3 regions of the Alistipes communis genome follow, and region 1 is predicted to be linked to each of the others. Evidence: riboswitches for the same ligand, from Rfam matches in the RefSeq annotation. Region 1 holds a riboswitch; each other region holds the start of a gene.
What was found. Region 1 has a riboswitch for cobalamin ahead of FMF02_RS04430 (hypothetical protein). Riboswitches for the same ligand answer to the same signal wherever they lie in the genome.

Region 1 (4,875 bases):
GCCGACCTTTCGGTGCACCAGCATCTGGTCGAAAGCGTCGACAAGAACGTCCTGCCGATGAAAGATCCGCAGCAGCTCGGCGGCAACCGCAAGAAGGTGCAGGTCGGCTACGATCAGGGGCGCGTCGAGCTGTCGGGTTACGTTTCGGCCAAGTACCAGCCGACGGACCGGCTGGGGCTGTCGCTGGCGCTGCGCGAGGAGATGTTCGGCGACGACTGGACGCCGGTCATCCCCGCCTTCTTCGCCGATTACGTGCTTTCGCACCGCGGCAGGGTGGTGGCCAAAGCCTCCGTGTCGCGTAACTTCCGTTTCCCGACGCTCAACGACCTCTATTTCCTGCCGGGCGGCAATCCCGACCTGAAAAGGGAGCACGGCGTCAGCTACGACGGCGGCGTTTCGTTCGCCGTGGGGCGCGGAGGCTCCTACTCGCTGCACGGCGAGGCGACATGGTTCGACTCCTACATCGACGACTGGATCGTCTGGCTGCCCACCTTCAAGGGATTCTGGACTCCGAAGAACATCAAGGAGGTACACGCCTACGGCGTCGAGTTGAAGGCGGGGCTCGACTGGCAGCCGGCGCCCGACTGGCAGTTGAACGCCGACGGCAATTTCTCGTGGACGCCCTCGATCAACAACGGCGATCCGGTCGACTGGTACGACAAGGCGATCGGCAAGCAACTGGTCTACATCCCCGAATATTCGGCTTCGGTGACCGGACGGTTGACTTACAGGTCGTGGAGGTTCATTTACAAGTGGTGTTATTACAGCGAACGCTTCACCACGTCGGACAACAGCATGAAGACGAAGATCGGCCGCGTGAAACCCTATTTCATGAGTGACGTTTCGCTCGAAAAGGCCTTTTCGCTGCGATGGGCCGACTTCACGGTCAAGGGGGTGGTCAACAATCTCTTCAACGAGGAGTACGAATCGGTGCTTTCGCGTCCGATGCCGCGCCTGAATTACGAACTCTTCCTTGACATCCGGCCGCGCTGGGGCAGGAGAAGGTAGAAGAGGCGTCGCGGGAACGGCCGGTCTGTTTTCGGGATCGGGCGGGGGTGCGAATCCTGCGGGACGGCTCCGTATGCCGCGGGCGGGCGCTCCGGCGCGGTTTTCGTCCGGATATGCCGGAAGTAGGGGGCGGTGCGGTCGCCGGACCGGATGGCGGCGGGTTGTTTTCACCGCGGCGGACGGCCTTCCCCGCGTCGAAACACGGGGTGCGGGGCGCGGCGGACAAAGAATTCTTTCAGAGCCCTTCGTGGGCGCAGACGCGTCCCAGCTGCGTTTCGATGATGCGCGCGAGTTCGTATTCGGGCGTCTGGTCGCTGACGGCGTTGTTGACGGCGCCGCCGGTGGCGGTGCCGAGCGTGAAGAGCTTGTCGGTGCGCGTGGCGTAGAGTACCGCATTGAAATCCCCCATCGGCGTCTCGGTCGATGCCTCGGTCGGTGCGGCGACGACGGCCGCGATCTGTTCGTCGTGTTGCGCCATGCGTTCGATGAAGGCGAGCAACTCCTCCTCGTTCTCCAATCGGGGTTGCAGCCAGAACCGGTTTTCTTCTTCCGTTCCGGTCTCGAACGGGCGGCACAAGGCGAAGCCGTAGTGCATGGCCGTGCGTTGTGCCAGTTCCTCTGAAATTCCGTACAAAACGATATTCATAACTCTACGTTTTAGAGGTTTGTCTTCAAAAATTCACCGGTCGCTTCGATCCGCTGCGGCGCTCGGCCTGCCGGCGCAGTTCGCGGGAGCGGATTCGCCGTACCGGAGTACGACGGTATTCGCAGTCTGTTTCCCCGAATCCGTCCCGTCCGGAAACGGGGCGGACGATGTGTCCGGACGGCGCATCGTATCGCTGCAAAGAAACGAAGAATGCAATTCGACCTTTTCGTTAAGCCGAGCGCAGAGCCGAACTTGTTCGCGCTTTGCCGAGGCGGGAAAAGGAGCATGAAAATGAACGACGATCTGGCAGCCGATGCGATTTGCAACCGGAATCGGATACCCTGTCCACGAGGTTCTCCGACGTCGAATCGATCTGGCAGGTCTTCTGACTGACTCCTGTTTCCGAAGCCTTCCCGATCCGTGCGGACCAGTGGCTGAGATGTTCGTAACGTCGCGGAGCTTCACAGCAGCGGGACTGTCCGGGATTTGCACCCGATTCCCTTTTCATTCCGTCGTTTTGCGAACGGACGGAAGACCAAATCTGGGGCAAATATAGGGATTGAGTCCGAAAAACGGTTCGAAAAGACGAAATTTTTTTCGAAAAATCCCGTTTCGAGCCGCCGGATCGACTAATTTTGCCGTATGAATTTTTCATACCGATATCGTGCCGAAGATTCCGCGGTTGAGCTGCCTGCGGCCGATTACATCGCCCGTTTCCGCGATGCGCAGCGGATTGCGGAATATTGCCGCGCCTGCCCCAGTTACGGGAGCAGCTGGGGTTGTCCGCCCTTCGGGTTCTCCGTCGAGGAGTATCTGTCGGGTTATGTGACGGCGCTTGTCGTCGCTACGAAGATCGTGCCGGAGCAGGAGGGACTGCCCCTGTCGGAGGCAGGCCGGCTGATGCGTCCCGAGCGCAAGCGGATCGAAGCACGGCTGCTCGATATGGAGCGGCGCATCGGCGGCCGTTCGTTCGCCTATGTCGGCACCTGTCTCCATTGCCCGGAAGGCAGTTGTACCCGTCCCGACGGGAATCCGTGCCGTCATCCCGATCGGGTGCGTCCTTCGCTCGAAGCGTGCGGATTCGACGTCGGCCGCACGGCACGCGAACTTTTCGGCATCGAGTTGAAATGGGGCGTCGAGGGGCGTATGCCCGAATACCTGACGCTCGTCTGCGGATTTTTCCACAATGCGGGACATATCGTATGGAACGGATAAGGGCGGTTTTCAACTGGAGCGGCGGCAAGGATTCCGCCCATGCGCTCTGGCGGGCGATGCGGTCGGGCGACTACGAGATCGTCGCGCTGCTGACGACCGTCGACGGCTCGACGCGGCGTTCGACGATGCACGGCATTCCGGCGGCGTTGTTGCAGGCGCAGGCCGAACGGATCGGGATTCCGTTGTACCGCCTCGATCTGGCTCCGAACGGCGATATGGCGGATTACGGAGCGGCGATGTCGCGTGCCGTGGCGCATTTCGGGGCGCGGGGCGTGACGCACTTCATCTTCGGCGATATTTTCCTGCACGACGTGCGCGCGTACAGGGAGCGGCAGCTCGCGCCGTTCGGCATCGAAGTCGTCGAACCGCTCTGGGGAGAATCTTCTCAGGAGGTGATGGCGGATTTCCTCGCGTCGGGGTTGAAAACGGTGGTCGTGACGACGATGGACGACGGATTGGGGCGTGCCGCCGTAGGGCGTGTCGTCGATCGCGATTTCGTGGCGTCACTGCCCGCCGGAACCGATCCCAACGGCGAGAACGGCGAGTACCACACTTTCTGCTACGACGGGCCGATCTTCGCTTCGCCCGTGCCGTTCCGGCTCGGAACGCCTTTCAGCCGCAGCTACGACGTCCGGCTCGACGACGGGACGTCGAAGAGCTACGCCTATTGGTTCGCCGATCTGCGGGAGGCGTGATCCCGCTTTTCGCGGCCGGACGAAACACGGGATTGTGTATTTCCGTATCTTCTTCCGCGATCGGTTTCGTCCGATGTGTTTTTCGGTCGGAACGGAGAGCGGTTGTCGCAACAGCCCTGTCGCTTGTTGTAGGCCGTGAGCATCCGGCCAGCTTTTCCTGCTCTTTCAGGTAGTCGCTCATCAGGGCTACGGTCGCTTCGTCAGCGCGTTTCTCGCCGGTGATCTTCTCGATTTTCCGGATTATTTCCTATCTTTGGCTGCGCCTCAGATACTCCCGCTCGGCAATGTTCAAATAAATTTGCATTGCGTTCGGCTTATTCGTATCTTTGTGCATAAAGCTCCTGGCCCGATGCGAAACACCGGACGAAACATAACGGCGTCGTTGCTCCTGTTACTCTTTGTGGGGTATTGGAGCAGTGTCACGTTGTTTCCGCATGTCCACCGGATCGACGGACACGTTTTCGTCCATTCGCATCCCTTCTCCGGCTCTTCGGGCAATCCCGGTCACAACCACACGCCGCAGCAGTTCCAGCTGATCGCGCACCTGTCGTTGCTGATTGCCACGGCGGCGACGTTCGTCGCGCTGGTTTTCGGGCAGGCGGGAGCCGCTTTTGTCTTTGGAGTCCGGAAACCCGTCGCGCGGTGCGGTATGCCGGTGCGAGTCTACGGCTTGCGCGCACCTCCTCTGGATTGATGTTTTTGCGAATCTGAATGCGGAGCGGACGTTTCGTCCTGTCTTCGCCGTCATTTGTTGTATATTCATCAAATCCGAATCATCCAATGAAAAAACATATCATCGGAGCACTTGTCGTGCTCCTGTTGCCTGCGGTGTGCCTCGCCGCAGGAGAAGCCGTCGTGAAAACCGGAAAACAAAGCGATGCGAATATTACGGGGCATGTCGTCGATGCGAAGAGCGGCGAGCACCTTGCCTATGCGACTGTCGCCGTGAAGGGCACGACCATCGGGTGTGCGACCGACGCCACCGGACACTATTTCCTGAAAAACCTGCCTTTGGGACGTTTTACGCTCGTCGCGTCGTCGGTGGGCTACCGGTCGGCCGAAACGACGGTGGAGATCGTCGCCGACAGGACTGCCGAGGTGAATTTTTCCCTGAACGAGGAGGCGCTCGCAGTGGAGGAGGTCGTCGTTTCGGCCAGCCGTACGGAGACCAACCGGAAGTTCTCGCCCACGATCGTCTCCGTCGCCTCGACGAAACTGTTCGAATCGACCGCGTCGAGCAACCTGGCTGAAACGATGAATTTTCAGTCGGGATTGCGCGTGGAGAACAACTGCGGCAACTGCGGTACTACG
Region 2 (4,875 bases), 300 kb from region 1:
CTGCGAGAAGTTGCTGATGCGCTTCATGTAGCCGATCACGCGCGTCAGGTAGTCGAGGTTCGTCGAGTGGCAGCGGGGGCACTCCTTCAAATAGCGTTTGTCGATGTGTCCGCAGTCGTTGCAGACCGTGTTGGGGATGTTGAACGTGAAGTAGTTGCATCCCTCCTGCGCCGCCACGCGCAACAGGTGGCGGTACTGCGGTTGCGAAAGGTGCTCTTCGAGATTCATGTGCAGCGCCGAGCCGCCCGTGAGGTGGGCGATGTACTGCGCGCCGTGCAGGCGGAACTTGTCGGCGATGTTGAGCGTCGTGTCCTCGACGACGTAGAAATAGCTGTTGTAGCAGTCGCGCGGCACCTTATAGCCGTCCTCGCGATCCCATTTGGCATGCTTCACGCCCACGTTTTCGGCGGGGATCATCTCGCAGTTGAACATCACCTCCTTCGAGCGGTACTTGTGGTTGTAGCGCTCGATCAACCCCAGAATCTCTTCGGTGAAGCGCACGTAGTCGGGGTTGTCGACGATGGCGATCCCCTTGTATTCGGCCGCCTCGACCAGGCCGTTGATGCCGATGGTGAGGTACTGGCGCGACAGGTTGATGTAGCCCGCGTCGAAGAGCGGAAGCATTCCCTTGCGTTGCAGCTCTTTGAGGTTCTCGTTGTAGGCCAGCTGCACCTTGTGCGTAAGGTCGACCACCTCTTCGAGGAACGACAGGTAGGGAATGCCCTGCCGCTCGGCGTACTGGATACAGCGGTTGAGGTTGATCGTCAGCACGCTCTTCGAACCGGTCGAGACACCGCCCGCTCCCAGCGTGTAGCTGAATCCGTTGTCCTGGATCTCGTTGCGCAGGCGGCAGCACGACGACAGCGAGTCGGCGTTGTCGCTCATGTAGGTGAAGAACGAATGTCCTTCGGCGTACATCTGGGCCGTGAAGTCGCCCCACTCGGCGTCCATCACGTCGCCGTCGCGGGTCAGCAGCGCCATCGTCTCGACGGGGAAGGTGAGCACGGTTTTGAGCCGTTCGGCGTTGAACCACTTCATGAAGCGTTTCTGCAACCACGACAGCCCCTCCCAGTCGGGGCGCGACCCGTCGGGGAAACGGAACTCGCCGAAGAGCGATTCGAAGTAGTAGCGGTCGTAGTAGGCGATATTCCAGAAGACGGCCTGGAAGTTGCGTGCGCCGGTGGGCTGGTTGATCGAGTAGACCACCTGTTCGAAGCAGTCGGTGATGACCTTGTCGATCGTGCGGCGGTGGCGCGAGAGGTCGACCACCTCGTCGGCGCGCCGGTAGTAGTCCTCGCCGAACTCCTGCGCGATGAAGTAGTTCATGTACATCAGGAATTCGGGGGTGGCGCAGGCGCCCGAGAGCATCGACGAGACGATGAAGACCATGTTGACGAAGCCGCCGCAGAAGGATTTGAGATTGGTCGGCCGCGTCGAGTTGCCGCCGATCGAGGTCGTGCCGCTCAGCAGCCACGGATACATCGTGATCGAGGCGCAGTAGTTGGCCAGCGACGTCTCGTCGTTCTTGTAGATGAAATGGCGGTCGAGCAGTTCGAGGTAACGGTCGGAGACTTCTTTGCCGTACATCTCCTTCAACCGGTCGGTCAGCAGGCGGCGGTTGAGACGGATGAAGTTCTGCTTGGGCAGCTCGCCGATGAGCGTGGCGATATTCTTGTTCTCGACGTTGGCGTTGGCGTCGTATTTCGAGCCGGTGGCGGGGTTCTTGGCCTCGCAGTAGTTCATCAGGAATTGCAGCTTGTCGCGCACTTCGCGGTCTTCGGTATGTTCCTGCCGGTAGATGATGTAGGCTTTGGCCACCTTGTAGTAGCGTTCGGCCATCAGCGCCGTCTCGACCTGGTTCTGAATCTGTTCGACGGTCGTGCCGTCCGCGACGCGGATGCGTCCCAGAATCTGGGTGAGCATCTCGTCGGTGGCGAAACTCCCGACCGAGAGGAAGGCTTTGGCGATGGCCGCACGGATCTTGTCGATCGAGAAACGCTCGCGTTTGCCGTCGCGCTTGGTGATGAAAATTTCGGAACTGCTCATAGTTGACATGCGTCCGACGGAAGGGGGTGACTTATCTTAGGTCGGGCGTCGGCATGAAATCCCGTCGGACTTGCGTTACGGAGAGTCTCCTCTCCGCCCTTCATGGCGACAATCCCTGTCGAATCGTCCTCTGCGGCGCTTCCGGCGCTTCGCACGGATGCTCCGTGACCGGTCACGGTCGGAAAGGGCGATTTCGGCTGCGGTGTTGCGGGAATGAATGCGATACGACAGCGACCGCGCCGGTACGGGCAGATAATCCCCGCAGGGCAGATCGCATCGTCTGGCTCTTCGACCCGAAAGCTCCGAACGAAGGGAGGACGGCAGGTCTTCTGACTCGTTCCGGCCGGCACGCCTTCCCGTCGCCCGCTGGCGGCAGTGGCGGAGATTGTGCGGCCTTTGTCGTGGAAGTTACAGCTACGGGGATAGTCCCTGAATTGCACAGGCGTTCCCTTTTCATCCCTCCGCCGCATGACACGGCGGCAAGGAACCGTCATCCTTGTGTATGCAAATATAGTGCTTTTGCAAGTGCCGCAGCCGTTCGCAGGGAAAACCTATCAACATTTTATGAACAGCCGCCGTCAACGGACTGATGCTCCGGCGGAAAGGGGTATCCCGCAGTAAAAGGGAATTCGGGCACGGAACGGAGGGGGATGATTCCGGAAAAGATCGAAAAAACGAAAGGTTACGATCCGTAACCCGATCGCTCCGTCCGCGACCGATCCGCCCCGACAATCCCGATTCTTCCTTCCGATTCGTGCGAAAACCGCTGCTTTCGGCTCGGAAGTGTAATTCAACTGCTGGAAATGCAATGGGTTACGATGTTTGGATATAAATTATTTTACGCTATATTTGCCTGTGTGCCCGATCCCGAATCCGGCCGCAAGCCGTTCCGGAGCGAAACCGCAGGCCGGACGGCGGATCGATCGTTTTTAACCGTGACAGGGCGACGGGCGTTTCGGAAAGCCCCGTTTTACCGCCACACAAAATCCATTTTGCCTATGAAACGTTTTTTGACTTTTCTGTTCGCCGCTTCGGCGCTTCTTGCCGGCGGTTGCAGCGACAGCGACACCGACGATCCCGCACCGCCCGAGGCGCCGGCGCCCGTTATCAAACTTCCGGAGGCGGTCGCAGCGTCGCCCCTTTCGGTTTCGCCCGAAGGCGGAACGTCGTGGTTCGAATACGAGGTCGAAAATCCGGTCGAGGGCGAGGCTATCGCCGCTTCGACGACCGATGCGTGGGTGCATTCGTTCGATTACTCCGTTTCCGGCCGGATCGGCTTTGCGTTCGATCCGAGCGAGGGCGAGGTACGCATCGCCAACGTCGCGTTGACCTATAAGGGTGCTGAGAAGAAAGTGGTGACCCTCTTGCAGCCGGCGCCCGAAACGCCGGAACTCACCTTCGACATTCGGGTGTCGGGTATCGACGGAAGCAGCGCCGTAGTGGCGTGGACGCCGTCGGACGATACCGCGAGCTATGTTCCGATGGTGGTCGAGAAGTCGCTTTTCGACAGCTATGCGACCGAGGCCGATTATATCCGCAGCGACATCGAGTACATACAGGGGCAGGCCGACCTGGCTGGAAAGACGTTCGCCGAGATGCTGGACATGTTCCTTACGACAGGCCCCACCGGCGAACAGACGATCTCCGGACTCGCTTCCGACACCGACTATTACGCCTATGCCTACGGTATGACAGCCGAAGGGGTCGCCACGTCGGCGATCTCGAAGACCGAGTTCCGCACCGGGCCCTTCTCCTGCGAGTTCGCCATTGCGCACGAAGAGACCGAATCGACCTGCGACGTGGAGGTGACGCCCTCCAATACGGGTTGCTTCTACTATTTCGATCTGGCGGCGAAGGCCGATTTCGACACATGGGGTACCGACGCCGAAATCGTCGCTTCGGTGGTCGCCGACCTGAAAGAGACGGCGGCCTATTACCAGGCCAACGGTTACGATCTCGACTGGACCGACTTTCTCTCGATCGGCCCCGACGGCTACGAATTCACGAAACTTTCGCCCGATACGGAGTACGTGGTCTACGCGTTCGCCCTGACCGAAGAGGGCAGGCCGCTGACGGGCGTGACGCGCGAGACGGTGCGTACCGAAGCGTTCGTGCCGACGGACGACTGCACGTTCGGCATCTCCTTCCGGAATGTCTCCGTGACGGCATTCGACATCTCCGTCCGGCCGTCCAATGCGGCTACGCGCTACTATATCGGCGTGTGCAGCAAGGAGCTGTTCGACAAAAATACGCCTTCGTCCATTGCGGACGCCTTCATCGAGATGGAGAATGGCTACGAGATCGACTGGGCCGGCAACGAATATATCTGGACGGGCGACGTGACGGTCGACACCGATACCGATCTGGCGATGGGCGACCTCGACGCGGGAACCGATTACGTGGCCGTCGTCTTCGGCGTCAGCACCGAGGGCGTACGCACGACGGAGGTCGCCAGCGCGGTGCAGCGAACCTCCGAACTTGTTCCTTCGACGATGACGATCGGCCTGAACGTCCGCGACGTTACGGCTTCGGGCGCCAAATTCGACGTAACGCCGTCGAATACCGACGAGGTCTATTTCGCCGACGTCTTCGTCTACGATGAGTATACGGCCTACGACGAGGGCAAGGAGGCTTATGCCGAGGTCTATATGGATATTCTCAAAGCGTACGGATTATTCGATTATTCGCTCTATTCGGGCAATCGTACCGTAGATTTCACGGATATGCTCGAACCGTCGACGACCTATGTCGCCGTGGCGTTCGGTTACAACGGGGGACGGACGACGAAGATTTTCGAGTCGGAACCTTTCACCACCTCCGCAGCGGCTT
Region 3 (4,875 bases), 680 kb from region 1:
TGATGCAGGGCGCTTCGAGCGCGTCGACCCGCACGCGCAGTTCGTCTTCGGCGGCGCCGTAGTCATTTTCGACGCGCAGCGAGAGGTAGTAGATGCCGGCCTTGTCGCGCCGGAAGACGTAGGAGGCTTCGCGGCAGACCACCTCGTCGTCGCACGTCCAGGTGAAGCGCGCCCCTTCGGCGTTAGTATAGCTCGGGGCGATGAGCAGTTCGCGCCCCGCCTTCACGCGGTAGCGGGCGTTGGCCTCCTGCTGCGTAATGGTGGGTTGCAGTGCCGAGGTGTCGGTTTGTTCGTCCCCGCCGCAGGCGACGGCGAGCAGTGCGGCGAGCAGGGAGAGCGTCTTTCTCATGGCGGTTTCCTATTTGAATGCGAAGGCGCTGGGTAGCATTCCCACGCCGAACGAGTCGACCAGTTCGGCGCTCTGACCGGTGTCGCGGTAGCGGTAGACCACGCCCGGCTGTTCGAAATCGATCGCGTCGCCCACGTAGATCTCCCCGCTCGTGGGATCGACCGCCAGACCGTAGATCTGGTGCCGCCGCTCGTTGGGGATCAACGGCCTGACGGGAGCGTGCGCGGCCGTGACCGACATCTTGCAGATGCCGTCGTTGATGAAGTAGAGCACGTCGCCCGCACCGTTGATGCAGAGCTCCGAGGGGTACTCCTCCTTTTCGAAGACGAATTCCTGTTCGACGCGCCAGGTTGCAGCGTCGATGCGGTAGAGACAGGGTTCGGTCTGCCCGTATTCGCTGCCGGCGTAGCCGCCGTCGGTCAGCGCCCACAGTTTGCCGTTGCGGTCGACGACCAGCGAATTGGGCTGGATGCTCCGCAGTTCGATTTCGTGCACCACCTTGTCCTGCTCGGAGTCGATGACCAGGATCTTGTTGCTGTACGACCAGCAGTTGACGAAGACCCACTTGTCGTACTGCGCCATCTGTTCCGTGGAGTTGTAGCTGCCCGTCGACGGTGCCTGACCGGTGTGGATGGCGCCCGTTATCTTGCAGGTGCGGGGGTCGAAGACGGTGATGTAGGGGCTGAACAAGTCGGTCACGTAGGCCTTCGTGTCGCTCAGGAAGTGGATGTAGCGCGGCGCGACGATGTGGTTGTTCTCGTCGGGGTGCTGGCTGCTCGCCGCTTCGAGCTTCCCCTCGACGCGGAAGGTGTCGGCGTCGATGGCCCAGATTACGCCCGAATTGTCCATCGGGATGAAGACGCGCCCTTCGCGCAGGAAGATCGATTGCGCCACGTCGCCCAGTTTGGCGCCGTTGGCACGGTAGAAGACTTCGTTCTGCACCGTGCGTGCGGCGGGGTCGTAGTAGGAGAGCGAGGCGTTGCCGGCGTTCATGTTGCCTTCGCAGAGGCAGAAGACCCCCGCGCTGCCGCCCGTGTCGAAATCCTCTTTTTCAGCCGGCCCCGAACTTTCGCAGGCTGCCAGCAGCAATACGGCGCACCATGCGGCCGCTATCGTTCCGAATCGTATCATAGTCGTCGAACTTTGTCGTATCGGACGGGATCACGGCGGCGGGAGAGAGGGGAGGGATCGGTCTGGCAGCAGGTCGCGCAAGCAGTGTGCGCATTCGGCTTCCGGCCCGTACCCCGCAGGCGTGAATCCGTCTTTTCGGGCCGAAAGCAGGTCTTCTGACTTTTCCTTCTGCGACGCCTTCCCGATCGAAATCAGTGGCCTGAACGTGTCGCGGAGTACATCCGTCGCTCGGGACGGATGCCGGAATTTACAGCAGCGGGAACTGTTCGGGAGTTACACCCGATTCCCTTTTCATCCGGGCGCAGCGAGGCTTCGCCGCGCCGTTGGAACTCTCGGCGAGGCAAAAATACGAAGAATTTTCCAGAAAGCGGCTTTTTACGGAAAAATAGCGGCGACCTCTCGAAAAGATCGCCGCAGAAGGGTTGCGGATCGTGCCGTCGGCACCGGTTTCCGTCATTCGGCGAGGTGCCAGCCTGTCGTCCCGTGGTGTTCGGGGCAGCCGCCTTCGTGATGGTGTGCGCAGGCGTCGCCCGAATCGGCGATCCGGCCGGCCAGATAGGCCGCGACGACCTCCTCGACAGGCCCGTGGCAGCCGCGGATGACGGCGATACCGTTGCGTTGGAGGACGTTTTTCGCCCCGTCGCCCATGTTGCCGGCAAGCATCACGTCGACGCCCATGGCGTGCAGGCGGGGGGCGATGTCGGATTTACAGCCGCAGCCTTCGGCGGCGGGTAGCGTCTGGCGGCCGGCGATGCGGCGGTCGGCGTCGAGCGTGAAGATCGTGTAGCATTCGCAGTGGCCGAAGTGGTCGTCGACCGCGCCGTTGCGGGTCGGAAGTGCGATTTTTTCCATGATGACAGTGTTAACAGGATTATATGTTGTATTCGGTTGTCCGAGTATCTCGGAGTCTTCATTGCGGCGGCAGGCCGGACAGCGGGGTGTTCCGGTGTGGATGCGCCGGCAGTGCGGGCAGCGGTACCAGCGTTCGGAGTGGCAGACCTTTCCGCCTTCGATGCGCAGCGGCCGCCCTTCGACGAGCGCGGCGGCGAGCGTGTGGCGGGCACGGTCGTAGAGACGCGTGCAGGTGGGGCGGGAAATGCCCATGCGCTCGGCCGCCGCGGCCTGTGTCAATCCCTGGTGGTCGATCAGGCGGATCGCTTCGTATTCGTCGTACCGAAGCGTGACGGCTTCGGGAGCGACGCTATCTCCGCCGACGGGACGCATTCCCGCGACGGCGGGCGGTTGGGCGATGTAACAGCATTTGCGGGGACGCGGCATGACAAAAAACTCGTTTCCGCAAAGTTATTAATTATGAACATAAGTTCAAAATAAATGATGGAAAATATGCTATGTTACCATTTGTCCGAAGGTGCAGGGGAGCTTCGATCGTGCGAAAATCCGGTTCGCTGCGGGGCGTTTCTTCGGGCGAAGGTTTGGATATTTCGTAAAAAAGGCCTATTTTTATCTCCTAATCCGTGAAGACTTTTATGCCGATCAAGTTCTTGTACAGCCTGTTTTGTCTCCTGACCGGAGTGCTTTCGGCGATGTCGTCGCGTGCCGCCGGTCCCGGTGTCATCAACCTGCTGCCGTCCGATTATCGGGCGGCCAACAAGAACTGGGCGGTGGCCGAAGACGATGCGGGAACGCTCTATGCCGGCAACGACAAGGGGCTGCTCGAATTCGACGGCCTGCAATGGCGGTTGTACGAACTGCCCCGCGCCTCGATCGTGCGTTCGGTGGCCCCGCTGTCGCACGACGTGATCTTCACGGGCGGGTTCGAGGAGTTCGGGCGCTGGGATCGCGACGCTTCGGGTGCGCTGCGCTATACGTCGCTCGTTCCGGCTCAGCGCAATCCCCGCTTTTCGGACAGCGATTTCTGGAAAATCTACATCACGCCGCAGGGGGTGTTGTTTCAATCGTTCCACGGCATCTACCTTTATGATTACGAGCGCGTCCGCCGCCTGACGGGCGAGATGAACATGCTCTTTCTTCTGCGTGCGGGCGACGAGTTCTGGGTGCAGGAGATGGGCGGCCCGCTCTATCGGATGCGGCAGGAGTCCTTCGAGCGGCTGCCCGACAGCGAACGCTTCTCGACGACGACCGTGCGGGTGCTGCTGCCCGGGCCGCACGAGGGCGAATGGATCGTGGGGACGGGTACCGACGGATTGTGGCGCTACGACGGCGAACGGTTCACGCCGTGGAGTCCGGCGCTGTCGGAGCGGTTGCGGCGCGACGAACTCAACTGCGGCATCCGAACCTCGCGCGGCACCTATCTCTTCGGGACGCTTTTCGGAGGATTGTACGAGGCCGGTGCCGACGGACGGCTGCTCGCGGTTCTTTCGACCGAAAACCGGCTGCTCAACAACAGTGTGATGGCGCTTGCGGAGGATGCGCAACAAAATGTCTGGGCGGCGCTCGACCGGGGACTTTCGTTGCTGCTGTTCTGCGAAGGGGTGGATTACCATACCTACAACAAGTGGGCGGCCGGTTCGCTCTACGACGCCTGCCGCTGGCAGGGGAAGTTGCTGCTGGCTACCAACCAGGGGGTCTTCGCCGTCGACGAGAGCCGTCTGGCGACGGGCGTCGATCCCTCCGATTTCCGCCCCGTGGCCGGCCTGAGCGGTCAGGCGTGGTCGTTCGACCTGCTCGACGGGCGGCTCTACGTGAGCCACAACACGGGCGTCACCGAACTCCGTCCCGATTTTTCGCTGGTACGCCGTTCCGACATGGGCGGTTACGGGTTGCGGCGGGTGAAACTGGGCGAAAAGAGCCGCACCTACTACGCCTCCTATTACAAGTTGCGGCTGCTCGACGACGACGGTACGATGCACGAGGTCGACGGACTGGACGAATCGGTCTACCGCATCGAGGCGGATTATATGCGCAACCTCTGGCTCGAACATCCGTCGAAAGGGGTCTACCGCTGCCGCATGAGCGACGACGGCCGGCGCATCGAGGAGCGGACGCTCTACGGAGGCGGTGCGGGCGACGGACTGCCCTACAAACTCCATTTGCTGCGCGTGGGCGGCCGCGTGGCGCTCATGGGCGACGACAGGTTTTTCCGTTACAACGAATATACGGACTGCATCGAGGCGGATACGGTGCTCGATGCGGCGTTCCGCACGGTGGAGGACATCCGCCGCGTGATTCCCTATGCCGACGAATGGTTCTGGGTCATTACCGGCAGCGGCGTCTGGAAATTGCGTTACGACGGCCGGCGCAGTGCCGAATTGACGCCGTGCGCCGGCATTCCGGTCGACAACATGATCTACGGGTACGAACAGGTGGCGCGGCTCGACGATTCGACCTGTCTTTTCTGCGGGGACAACGGCTTCGAACTCGTCTCATCGCAGGCCGTCGAAATCCCCCCCCCTCCGATTCCTCCGCTACTCGAA

Region 2: another riboswitch for cobalamin. It lies ahead of nrdD (anaerobic ribonucleoside-triphosphate reductase); the one in region 1 lies ahead of FMF02_RS04430 (hypothetical protein).
Region 3: another riboswitch for cobalamin. It lies ahead of FMF02_RS07385 (DUF5074 domain-containing protein); the one in region 1 lies ahead of FMF02_RS04430 (hypothetical protein).

What each region holds. Positions count from the first base shown of each region.
Region 1 covers NZ_AP019735.1:1,103,107-1,107,981, reverse strand. Annotated here, with positions in the region: gene FMF02_RS04435 (TonB-dependent receptor) at 1-1,008, shown strand, start outside; gene FMF02_RS04430 (hypothetical protein) at 1,244-1,654, opposite strand; cobalamin riboswitch at 2,013-2,209, opposite strand; gene FMF02_RS04425 (DUF2284 domain-containing protein) at 2,297-2,869, shown strand; gene FMF02_RS04420 (Dph6-related ATP pyrophosphatase) at 2,857-3,564, shown strand; gene FMF02_RS04415 (DUF8478 family putative metalloprotein) at 3,947-4,258, shown strand; gene FMF02_RS04410 (TonB-dependent receptor) at 4,345-4,875, shown strand, end outside.
Region 2 covers NZ_AP019735.1:1,398,865-1,403,739, forward strand. Annotated here, with positions in the region: gene nrdD (anaerobic ribonucleoside-triphosphate reductase) at 1-2,046, opposite strand, end outside; cobalamin riboswitch at 2,349-2,553, opposite strand; gene FMF02_RS05780 (hypothetical protein) at 3,045-4,875, shown strand, end outside.
Region 3 covers NZ_AP019735.1:1,781,518-1,786,392, forward strand. Annotated here, with positions in the region: gene FMF02_RS07380 (PKD-like domain-containing protein) at 1-349, opposite strand, end outside; gene FMF02_RS07385 (DUF5074 domain-containing protein) at 359-1,480, opposite strand; cobalamin riboswitch at 1,609-1,829, opposite strand; gene FMF02_RS07390 (DUF134 domain-containing protein) at 1,934-2,758, opposite strand; gene FMF02_RS07395 (triple tyrosine motif-containing protein) at 2,968-4,875, shown strand, end outside.